One region of the Geobacillus sp. JS12 genome, then DNA from elsewhere that is predicted to be linked to it. Evidence: riboswitches for the same ligand, from Rfam matches in the RefSeq annotation. Region 1 holds a riboswitch; each other region holds the start of a gene.
The links. A riboswitch is a leader RNA that binds a small molecule or an ion and turns the genes downstream of it on or off. The one in region 1 is predicted to bind cobalamin.
Positions count from the first base shown of each region.

Region 2: it holds a riboswitch for cobalamin, as region 1 does, so the genes downstream of both, metE (5-methyltetrahydropteroyltriglutamate--homocysteine S-methyltransferase) here and A0V43_RS09295 (ABC transporter substrate-binding protein) in region 1, are expected to answer to the same signal.
Region 3: it holds a riboswitch for cobalamin, as region 1 does, so the genes downstream of both, A0V43_RS06365 ((2Fe-2S) ferredoxin domain-containing protein) here and A0V43_RS09295 (ABC transporter substrate-binding protein) in region 1, are expected to answer to the same signal.

Region 1 is NZ_CP014749.1:1,910,323-1,914,296, forward strand. It holds gene A0V43_RS09285 (adenosylcobinamide amidohydrolase) at 1-432, opposite strand, end outside; gene A0V43_RS09290 (FecCD family ABC transporter permease) at 429-1,463, opposite strand; gene A0V43_RS09295 (ABC transporter substrate-binding protein) at 1,450-2,406, opposite strand; cobalamin riboswitch at 2,547-2,745, opposite strand; partial or broken gene A0V43_RS09300 (NUDIX hydrolase) at 2,815-3,281, opposite strand; partial or broken gene A0V43_RS21015 (IS982 family transposase) at 3,404-3,812, opposite strand.
Region 2 is NZ_CP014749.1:3,337,426-3,341,399, forward strand. It holds gene metE (5-methyltetrahydropteroyltriglutamate--homocysteine S-methyltransferase) at 1-2,202, opposite strand, end outside; cobalamin riboswitch at 2,342-2,531, opposite strand; gene A0V43_RS16450 (IS1634 family transposase) at 2,644-3,974, shown strand, end outside.
Region 3 is NZ_CP014749.1:1,283,195-1,287,168, reverse strand. It holds gene A0V43_RS06385 (glycerophosphodiester phosphodiesterase family protein) at 1-80, opposite strand, end outside; partial or broken gene A0V43_RS20890 (IS1634 family transposase) at 107-301, opposite strand; tRNA gene A0V43_RS06375 (tRNA-Gln) at 529-600, shown strand; partial or broken gene rraA (ribonuclease E activity regulator RraA) at 837-1,321, shown strand; cobalamin riboswitch at 1,380-1,573, shown strand; gene A0V43_RS06365 ((2Fe-2S) ferredoxin domain-containing protein) at 1,758-2,156, shown strand; partial or broken gene A0V43_RS06360 (energy-coupling factor ABC transporter permease) at 2,157-2,899, shown strand; gene A0V43_RS06355 (energy-coupling factor ABC transporter substrate-binding protein) at 2,904-3,197, shown strand; gene A0V43_RS06350 (energy-coupling factor transporter transmembrane component T family protein) at 3,181-3,906, shown strand; gene A0V43_RS06345 (energy-coupling factor ABC transporter ATP-binding protein) at 3,903-3,974, shown strand, end outside.

The DNA.
Region 1 (3,974 bases):
GCCGCCGCTTAGCCGCTCAAGCGGCTCATCGATTTTATCAGCCAAGCCGACCGCACGAAGCGCTTCTTGAACCGCCGCTTCATCCTCTTTTGTCCACGTCGGAAACAAGCCGCGCTGATGGGCGTAGCGGCCGAGCGCCACCGTTTCTCTCACCGTATAGCCGGCCGCCGCCTCCACTGTCTGCGGCAGGACGGCGGCAAACCGCGCCCATTGCTTCGCAGACAGCGCCAAAAGCGGCTGGCCATGAATCTTGATCTCACCGCTGGCAAGCGGAAGCTCTTTGCAAATGAGTTTCAGCAGCGTCGTTTTTCCGCTGCCGTTCGGCCCGACGATGCCAAAAAGCTCCCCTTTTTCCACGGAAAACGTCACACGATCAAGCACTTGCTTTGGTCCATACCGATGCGATACGGCCCGCACCTCGAGCATCATCATCCCATCTTTCGCTTCATTTTTCGGAAAAACAAGACGGCAAATAGCGGGGCGCCGATCAGCGCGGTGATGACGCCGATCGGCAGTTCGCGCGGTTCGATGATCGTCCGCGCCGCCACATCGGCAAGCACAAGAAACGCCCCGCCATACAAGAGCGACAGCGGCAGCAGCACCCGGTAGTTTGGCCCGCACACAAGCCGAACCATATGCGGAACAACGAGCCCAACAAAACCGATCGTCCCGGACACCGACACCGCCGCGCCGGTGAGCAGCGCCGCCGCCGTCAAAATGATGACTTTTCGGCGCGTAACATCAACGCCGACATGAAGCGCCGCCGCCTCGCCAAAAGCAAACGCGTTCAACTCGCGGCCGTTGGCGAGAAGCACCGCCGCGCCGATGAGAAAAAACGGCAACAAAAGCCCGCTGTATTTCCAGCCGCGCATCGCGACGCTTCCCATCAGCCATGAGATGATTTGCCGCAATTCTTCCCCGGTCAAAGCGATCATCAGTGAAATGAACGCGCTGAAAAACGCGCCGAAGATAATGCCGGCTAAAATGATCGTCTCAACCGACAGCTGCGGCTCAACCGCGCGAGTGAACGCCAAAACGGCGACAAGCGTCGCCATGCCGCATAAAATGCTCACGATCGGCAGCGTGAACGTGCCAAAGAGCGGCCATTGCCAGCCGAGAAAGATGACGAGCACCGCCCCGACCGAGGCGCCGGACGAGACGCCGAGCGTGTACGGATCGGCGAGCGCATTTTTTAACAGCCCTTGAAACGCGGACCCGGCCAGCGCCAATGACGCCCCGACCAAAAAAGCGAGCACGACGCGCGGCAAGCGGATCGCCATCACGATCGGCACCCAATCGGCCGGAATGTCAGACGGAAGCGGCATACCAAACCATTCGGACGCAAGAATGCGAACAATAGAAGAAAAGGGAATCGACAGCGATCCTGTCGATATCCCTACGAGCAACGATAACATGGCCGCCGTGACGGCCAATATATACATCCACGTTTTACTTGAACACATCCGGGTAAATGGCTTTGGCAAGTTCCTCGACCCCTTCGACAAGGCGCGGACCCGGGCGGCTTACTAAGTCGGTGTTGACGTCATACACCCGCTTGTTTTTCACCGCCGGCACGTCTTTCCAAGCGGCGCGCGCAAACACTTGCTTCGCTCCGCCGTATGTGGTGATGATGACGTCCGGCTTATAGGCCACTGCTTTTTCTTCCGTCACCATCGGCCAGCCTTCCAAGCTGCCGGCGACGTTTTTCGCTGAAATCACTTGAAGCATCTCATCCATAAACGTCCCTTTGCCGGCTGTATAAATTTGCGGCGGCGGCGACACTTCAATCCAGACGTTCGCTTGTTTGTCCGCCGGGATTTGTTTCGCTTTTTCTTGAATTTGCGCAAGCTTCTCTTTCATATCCTTAATCACTTGCTTCGCTTTGTCTGTCGTCCCGGTCGCTTTGCCGATCAATTCGATGGACGCATACACATCGTCGAACGACTTCGCGTCATTCACGACAAGCACGGTGATGCCGGCGTCTTTCAATTGCTTGAGGCCATCGCGCGAGTTATGGGCGCTTGACGCGTGGGCCAAGACAAGGTCGGGTTGGAGCGAAATGATTTTCTCGACGTTGAATTCCATGCCGCCGATTTTCGTTTTCGTTTTGACGTCTTCCGGATAATTGTCAAAATCGCTGACGCCGACGATCTTATCGCCCAACCCCAACGCATAGGCGATTTCCGTATTGCTTGGGATGAGCGAGACGATCTTTTTCGGTTCCGCTTTGATCGTGACATCCTCGCCAAGCCCGTCTTTCACCGTCACCGGAAACGCCGCTTGTTCCGTTTTCGGTTCTTCTTTTTTCGCAGGCTCGGTGCTGCCATTCGCCCCGCCGCAGCCGACGAGCACGGCGGCCAAAAGGAAGAACACCGCCACCACCGCCGGCCATGTCCAACGTTTCATCCGTCATTCCCCCTTCAGTGATGTATGTACAATAAAAAACGCCCATTCCGCCTAAATCTGGGAATGAGCGCGAAACAGACCGCCAATGGGCACAACAATGCCCTGTACGACTGTTTCCGCGTCTCACCCCCGAAGATTCGGAAACTGCGGCAAGCAAGGCAGGTCTACTGGCTCATGCTTCATCCTACTCTGAAGCCTTCCCGTACGGAAAACAGCGCAAGCCATCTGTCCGTACAGTGGCGATTTCATTTCGTCCGCATTGACAGTTGCGGGGACAGCTCCGGATTCCCACCGGATTCCCTATTAAGCCTTTTCGGCACCTTGCTGCGAATGGATTCAGTTATGGGATATGGACATTTTTATAATAATGCAGCGTTTAGCATTTGACAACTATGAATTTACAGCACTTCACCTTCCCACTCTTGTAGATAATCGAGACGGATTCATGACCCATGCTTCATACGGAACAGAGCATCCCCTTTTCATCGCATCGAGCACCCGCGATTTCAAATGCGGCCATGTCACATATTCATCAATATTCGACTCATCGATCAACACAAACTTCGCCTCTTGAATTTCCTCAGGCTGGGAAAAACGTTTCCTTTCACATATGTCGCTTTAAATGCAATGTTTATGATATTTTTAGTTTCATTGTAGTACACGCCGCTGACCCCAATGAGACGGATGTCAACGCCAGTCTCTTCATGCACCTCACGATGAACGGCCCGATCGAGCGGCTCGCCCGGTTCAACTTGTCCACCCGGCATTTCCCACGTATCGGAGCGGTCATAGCTTTTAACAAGCAAAACCTCTCCCGTGTCATTCGTAATATAGGCTGAAACGGTGATAATGGCTTGTTGGTGTTTATCCATCAAGCTCTCCTCCTACATCGCGGAATGATCCTAGCTCTCTCCTGCAGAAAAAAAGCAGCTGCCCCATCTATACTGCCATCTTGAAAAAAATAAGGAAAATCCGTGGTGCTAGTTGAACATTAACGCCTCACGTGATGACACAGCGCAAGAGGGACAAGATCTCCACAACAGCATAGGCATGATGTTGTCCGTGCCTCGCTAGTTGGTGACGGATCTATTAGAAAAACTCTATTTAACGGAAAAACGGAGCAACCGACAACAACAGTTATATCGAGAGCGTTCAGGGAACATCTCCCTAGTGAATAAGTTTCCAATGACATACTGATACCCTGCTCGTTCCGAAGTAAAACAAAACAACTTTCCAAGAATATGAATGGCGATTATGACCCATTTCCTTGCTTTAACAAATGACGATTTCAGCGCTACAATACATTTAGAGCCGCCAGACAGTTGCGCTGATACCAAGAACAAGATCGCCGTATATTGCTTTTGAATTTCCGCTTGATCCGTTGTAAAATGAAGACGCTCTTGTATGGGATATTTCTCCTTTCTAATGTTAGGTGAGCACTTTCATTTTAAAAGGAGATTTTCATACAAGGACTATTTTTATGCTCGTCTGATTTTATCTAGCACCACGGGTAACTAAACATCATGCAATACATATCTTTTTATATATATTCAGAATTTAACTTCTTC
Region 2 (3,974 bases), 1.4 Mb from region 1:
GAGTGCGGCAATTGCTTCTTTTTCTTTTCGCGTTTTTAATCCGCAATCGGGATTGACCCAAAATTGTTCTGGACGAAGGACGCGAAGCGCTCGCTCGATTTGTTCGCTTATTTCTTTTTTTGTCGGAATGCGTGGGCTGTGAATGTCATAAACCCCTAAGCCGATTTCTTTTTTGTACTCATATGTTTCAAATGCAGCAATAAGCTCACCATGGCTTCGCGATGATTCAATGGAAATGACGTCGGCATCAAGTTTATCGATGACATGCATCATCTGTTCAAACTGTGAATAGCACATATGGGTATGAATTTGCGTTTCCTCTTTCACTGATGAGGTAGCAAGACGAAACGCCATAACGGCATCTTCCCAATAGGATGCGTGTTTTTCCTTTTTCAATGGCAATCCTTCCCGCAATGCTGGTTCATCGACTTGAATGATGCGTATGCCTTTCGCTTCCAAGCGCAACACTTCTTCACGAATGGCCAAGGCGAGCTGTGTCAGCACATGTTTTCGTGGAATGTCGTCGCGAACGAACGACCAGTTTAACATGGTTACAGGGCCTGTCAGCATGCCTTTGACAGGTTTATGGGTCAGCGACTGGGCATATACCGTTTCTTCTACGGTCATCGGTTGTTGGTAGGACACATGGCTAAAAATAATGGGCGGGCGAACACAACGTGATCCATACGATTGTACCCAGCCGTTTGTCGTGCATGCCATGCCTTGCAGCTTTTCACCGAAAAATTCTACCATATCTGTGCGCTCAAATTCCCCATGGACAAGCACGTCGAGCTGCAGTTGCTCTTGAATGTCGATCCATTTTGCGATTTCTTTCTTTATAAAGGACTTATATTGATGATCGTTCCATTCCCCTTTTTTCCACTTCATCCGAGCTCGGCGCACGTCGCTCGTCTGCGGGAAGCTGCCGATTGTCGTTGTCGGCAACAGCGGGAGTTGCAAATGTGATTGTTGTATCTTTCGTCGTTTGCTGTAAGGTGTTCGGCTTACCGGAACGGCTGTGATCTCGTTTATTTGTTCTTGTTGTTTGCGGAACTTGGCTAAATTACTGTTTGTTTGTTCGTCGTATTGGATTAGCTTGTCGATTGTTGTGTTTCCTTTCATATATTCTGTCAGCATACGTATTTCATCTAATTTTTCATCGGCAAATGATAAAGCCCCAGCGAGCTCCGGCGGCAGTGAATGTTCGTGTTTTGTCGTGACAGGGACGTGCAGTAAGCTGCAAGACGGTTGAATGATCAGTTGTTCAGCAACGTTTGCTAGATGGTGAAGGAGCGTCGCTTTTTGGGCAAGCGAACTTTTCCATACATTGCGGCCATCTACAATCCCAGCAACTAATATTTTATCTTTCGGAAATCCATAGGTGTTTATGTTTTTCATGTTTTCGCCATTATCATGTACAAAGTCAAGCCCAATGCCTGCGACAGGTAAAGCAACGATTTCACGATAATGCGACACGCTATCAAAATATGTTTGTAAAATAAGGTTTATATTTGGTACACCGCGATGAAAAACTTCATATACATCACGAAATGCATCGACGATGTCATCGTCTATATCTTGGACGAGAATCGGTTCATCGATTTGGACGAATGACACGCCCGCTTCGCTTAGTTGTTTGAATAATTCTACATAAACAGGAACTAATCGTGCGAGATGTTTGCGCCACTCGTGTCGATCGTATTGCTTAGAAAGCAAAAGAAACGTAATCGGTCCAAGCAACACAGGTTTTGTTTCTAAATCGAATGTTTCTTTTACAAGGTTGTATTCTTTCAATAGGCGATTCTCCACTAATCTTGGCTTTGTTTGTCCAATTTCAGGCACGATGTAATGGTAATTTGTATTAAACCATTTCGTCATTTCAAGCGCATGTTGCCCATTTGTCCCGCGTGCCATCGCAAAATATTGCTCAAGTGTATCGTCTATTTGTTGAAATTGCTCTGGAATATATCCAAACATGAATGCTGTATCTAATACGTGATCGTATAAAGAAAAATCTCCAATTGGAATGAGATCGATTCCTTTCTCCATCTGTTTACGAATCGAATCAAGTCGAATCGCTTCCATCATTTTGGTGCATTGTTCTTTGGTGATCTGCCCATTCCAAAACGATTCTAACGTCTTTTTCCATTCTCTTTTCTCCCCAATGCGTGGATACCCTACATTTGAACTGCGGATGAACATGTGGAAGCACCTCCAGTTATTTGATCCCAATCAAGCAAAAAACCCTCTTCCAACGGAAGGAGGGTATAACTAGCTTGTATTGAGATACGTGAAGTGCCTCAATATCATATGTCCTCACTCCTCCCTATGACGCGTAGGTCGAAAGTGCATACAACAGGCAGGTCTCCTGACTTAGCTTCATCGCTGTTTATCTCCTTCCCATTTCAAATGAAACAGTGGATTGTGATAAACAGCTCTGCATCACAGTGGCGCGACCGTGTTGGATTTTCACCAAACTTCCCTTTTAAGGTTCACCGCATGTGTGAACCACCTGTTGCGTGAACTGATTATTTGGTTGTATAACTCACATTTCGCACCCTTCCGACGAAAATCGGGAGGATTTTTTGTTCCGATGTCGAATGAATCCTTGACACACAAGGAATGTAAAGGAGTTTTTCTCTCATGAATGTGAAAGTCAAAGGGATCTGTCGTAATGATTATTTGAATATAATAAGTGTTCTAGTCAAAAAGCTGGACATCCCCCGCTTGATTGACCATCTTGTCCCCGTCGATCCACAGTGCCAAACACGAGTCAGCGATGCCGTTCAGGCCATCCTTTACAATCTATTTGACGGCCGGCAAGCCCTGGTTCACTTAGAACGATGGGCTCAGGAGATCGATTTAGAGAAACTCATCCGTCCCGGTCTCCAACCTTCCTGGTTGAACGACGATGCCTTGGCTCGTCATCTCGATCGCTTGTATGAGGCCGATATTCACAAGGTCATCAGCACTTGCTTGATTCATATTTATCGCAAAGAAGGCCTTTCCCTCCGAGTCTTTCATGCCGATACGACGGACAAGACGGTTTACGGAGCCTATGAATCGGCCTCGTTGGAGGCTCTGCAGATCACACATGGCTACAACCGCCATCATCGTTGGCAAAAACAGATCGGCTTTGGACTGGTCGGCAACGAGGACGGCATCCCGTTTTACGGCGATGTGCACGACGGCAATCGATCGGATAAGGCGTGGAATCCTGAGGTGCTGTCGCGGATCCACGAACAGTTTAAACAAGCCAAGATCGACGATGAGTGGATTTACGTGGCCGATTCCGCCGCGATGACAAAAGACACCTTGGCGCAGACCAAAGCCGCCCGTGCCTTTTTGATCACCAGAGGCCCTTCATCGCTCCGGATCGTGAAACAGGCGCTCGCGGAGGCCGATTCGCCTCACATCCCGTGGAGCAAACCCTTTACCCTAGCGGAGAGAAACGGCGCTACGTATCGGGTATGGGAAACGGCCTCGACCTATGAAGGCCACTCGGTTCGGCTGATCGTCGTCGAATCGAGCGCCCTCGACCAGCGCAAAGGAAAGACGCTCGAAAAAGAGCGGGTCAAAGAAGCGGAGCTTCTTTGTGAGGAACAAGTCCGTTGGGAGCGCCACCCCTTCTCCTGCCGCGAAGACGCCGAACAAGCCTTGACGTCCCTCAAGGCGTCCCTTCGCCCTCGGTTTCATCGAGTGGAGGCCGCGGTCGAAGAGATCGTGCGTCCGAAAAAACGGCGCGGACGGCCGAAAAAAGGGGCGGAGCCCGAGACGGAGACGCTGTACACCCTTCGCCTAAACGTCGAATTCGACCAACCGGCATGGGAACAGGCAAGACGGAAAGCGTCCCGGTTTGTCCTCGTCACGACCGTTCCGAAGGAATGGAAGGGCCAACAAATGGATGCCCAAGAGATCTTGAAGCTGTATAAAGGGCAAATCTCGGTGGAAATGAACTTCGCGTTTTTGAAAGA
Region 3 (3,974 bases), 630 kb from region 1:
GCTGTGGCCGCTAAGACGATCGGCAGCGATAACCAAAACAATGCGCAAAGATAGAAGCGAAAAACCGTGATCGGGCGCATATACATCTCTCCCCTTCCAGTATCATAGGAGAAAGGAATCGCGAAATGCTTTTGGCCAGATGTTCCAAGACGGCGCGATCCACTTCATCTTCGCGCCCGAACGAATCCATCACCTTCGCTTTCGCCTATTTGGCCTTTGGATCCCATTCATTGTGAGCAAGCTGGAGATAAGCAACGGTTGTTCCATCCTTGTTTTTGCGTGTGACTGGTCGTATGTACATGCCTATATTATAACATATACTTTATTTTTAAAAGAAAAAAATTAATAAATCGCGTGCCTATGAAATCCAGCGTTTTTTCCTAGGATCCACATCACGAAACCCTTGATATAACAGCATTTTGGTCATTTCCATTTGCCTAAAATGACTTCAAAACTGTCGAACTCGGGATTCAGTTTGATGCATAAAGTGCGTTATCATGCCGCATACTGTAAACGACAACAAAACGTTGGGCTATAGCCAAGCGGTAAGGCAACGGACTTTGACTCCGTGATGCGCTGGTTCGAATCCAGCTAGCCCAGCTGAATCGCCGGACGGGGCTCGTTCGTCCCGGCAGCCAAAACGGCTTTCGCCATGTTGTGCGGGGCCGTTTTTTCGTTCGCCGGAAAGCGGGGACGAGAACATCTTTTTATCGTTTTCAGCGGCCCCGCAAGGACACGCATCCGATGCCCGAACAGAAGCAACGCCGCAAAAAATGTGGAGTCGGCAGGATTTTGACGAATGGTGACGAATGAAAAAAACGAAAGGGGAGAGGATCATGAAAACAGCTGATTTATGCGATCAATTTTTAGACGAGTTGCAAGTATGCGAACTGCCGTTCCAATCGTACGGCGGAAAGCGGGCGTTTTCCGGGCCGATCGCGACGGTCGACGTGTTTGAGGACAACGTCCTTGTCCGTGAAGCGCTCGAGACGGTGCCGCCGGGGACGGTGCTCGTGGTTGATGGAAAAGGCTCGCGCCGCGTGGCGCTATTAGGCGACCGGTTGGCGCAAATCGCCTGCGACCGGGGGCTTGCCGGCATCATCATCCACGGCTGCATTCGCGATTCGGCGGAAATCGGCCGCATGCCGCTTGGGGTCATGGCGATCGGCACGTGCCCAGTGAAAAGCAAAAAAGAAGGAAAAGGCGCCCGCGACGTTGTGCTTGAGTTCGGCGGCGTCCGCTGGGAGCCGGGGCATACGTGTACGCAGATGCCGACGGCGTTGTCGTCGCCCGCGAAGATTTGTCGGCAAAAAACGGTTGACGGCCGCCGTCAAGTTGTACTACGATGAAAACGGATGCTTGTTCCATGACAAGATCAATAGGCGAGAAACAAACAAGGTGCCTAAGCCTGCTTAAAGGCTTGGGTGAAAAGGGAAGCCCGGTGAAAGTCCGGCACGGTGCCCGCCACTGTGATGGGGAGCTTTGCGGCAGCAAGTCACTGAAGGATGCTTCGGGAAGACGCCGCCAAGCGATGATCCTAAGTCAGGAGACCTGCCTTGTTTGGATCGGACGGATGCCTACGGGACTATAGGCAGACGTGCGGGAGAATGATGGCTGCATTGGGCCTGTTTGGGCCGTTTACGGCTTTCGTATACATTTTTCTGCACCTCTGCTGTAGAGGTGCTTTTTCTTTTGCCGAAAACCTGCCCGTCTGTCTGCGTCTAAATTCTATCATTCTAGCCAAAAAGGGGGATTCGGTGGCGACATGGGATTTGCGGGGAATGAAGCATCATGTGCTCATTTGCAACGGAGGGACGTGCCTCCGCCATGGCGGGGATGACGTGACAACGGCGGTGCGCGAGGAGATCGCCCGCCTCGGGCTTGACGACGCTGTCCATACAACAAGGACGCGCTGCAACGGACGATGTCAAGACGCGTGCGTGATGATCGTCTATCCACAAGGCGTTTGGTATCGACAGATGACGCCGGAGCGGGCAAAGGAGGTTGTGCGCGCCCATTTGGATGAGGGGCTGCCTCTTTTGGAATGGGCGACGTATGAATACGAAGGCCAATTGGTGTTGACGCCGGCCGGCGAACGGGAGGCGCCAAGCGGAAAACGGAAAACGGAACATGCTGCGAAAGGAGTGAAGGGATAAATGAAGAGAGCGGTTCGATGGAGCGGAATGGCGGCTTTGTTCGTTTCCTATTTTTTGTTGACGAATGAAAATGAAGCGTATGCCATGCATATTATGGAAGGATTTTTGCCTGTCAAATGGGCGCTGTTTTGGTGGCTGCTGTTTTTGCCGTTCTTTGTGTTCGGATTGCGGCGGCTTGTGCATACGCTGAAGCAGCACCCCGAACATAAGCTTCTGATGGCGTTAGCTGGCGCGTTTACATTTGTATTGTCGGCGTTGAAAATTCCATCCGTCACCGGCAGCAGCTCGCATCCGACCGGGATCGGCTTCGGCTCGGTTTTGTTTGGACCATGGGTGATGGTGGTGATCGGCACAGTCGTTCTTCTCTTTCAAGCGCTGCTTCTTGCCCACGGAGGAGTGACGACGCTTGGGGCCAATGCGATGTCGATGGCGATCGTCGGCCCGTTCGTCGCGTACGGAGTGTATCAACTGTGCCGAAAAGGGGCGGTATCCAATCGAGCGGCTTTGTTTCTTGCCGCTTGTTTGTCTGATTTGGCTACATATGTCATGACGTCCCTGCAGCTTGCCTTGGCGTTTCCGTCTCCTGATGGGGAGTCACCGCCTCGTTTTTGAAATTCGCCGGCATTTTTGCCATTACTCAAGTGCCGTTGGCGGTGACGGAAGGCATCATAACGGTAATCGTCTGGAACTGGCTTTCCTCCTATCAAGCTTCTCCGCTGTTCCAAAAGGAAAAGGGGGCGTAATGCGATGAAGAAAAATGGCTTGCTCGTGTTGCTGGCTGCTTTGCTTGTCATCATTCCGCTTTGGTGGGCGCGCGGATCGGAATTCGGTGGAACGGACGATCAGGCGGAAAAAGCCATTCAAACGCTCAACCCGCATTACCGGCCGTGGTTTGAGTCGATCTTCACCCCTCCAGGCGGCGAAGTCGAAACGCTTCTGTTCTCGCTGCAAGCCGCGCTTGGCGCCGGCGTGATCGGCTACGTCGTCGGGTTGTACAAAGGGCGTTCGGAGCGGAAAAACAACCATGATTCGCGAGTTTGACCGTTGGGCGTATGACAACCGGCTGCGGGCATGGCGGGCGGAGTGGAAGCTGATCGTGGCGTTTGTTATGCTTGCCGTTGTCATGATGGGCGGCTGGCGCGAACAATGGCTTGTGCTCATCGGAATGGCGTATTGGATTGTCGCTCGTGCACGAGTGCCGTTTTCCGTGTATGGAAAAGCGATGCTCGCCGCCTCCGTTTTTTTAGGGCTCAGCCTGCTGACGCTCGTTGTGTCCGTGTCGGTTCCTTTTCAAATAACTTTCATCGACAGCCAGCTGCAGCCGGCTGCAAAGCTCGCCGTTCGCTCCCTTGCCGCCTGGTCGTGCTTGTTTTTCCTTCTCATTACGACGCCGGCGCCGGACTTGATTGCGGTGCTGAGGCGAATGCGGCTGCCGGCGGCGCTCGTGGAACTTTGTTTTCTTATGTATCGCTTTATCTTTTTGCTCGAGCAGGCGGCCGCAGAGCTGATGCTGGCATTGCGGGCCCGCAGCGGAGGAACGCATTGGCGGCATGGCGGGATGCTGATGTACCAACTGTGGGTGAAAACGTGGCAGTCGTATGAAGCGTTCAGCCGTTCGCTTGCGGCGCGTGGAGGCGTCGCGTCGGCCGGGCATACGCATCAGCGGGAAAAAGCGCATGTGCCTCTTGTCGATGTTGCGGCCGGCATCATCATGGCTTTGCTGCTTGGGTGGACATGGTGGAAAGGGTGAAAACGTTGCTGCTGCGGATGGAACGAGTGAAATACGCTTATCAAGCAGAACGGTATGTGCTGAATGGG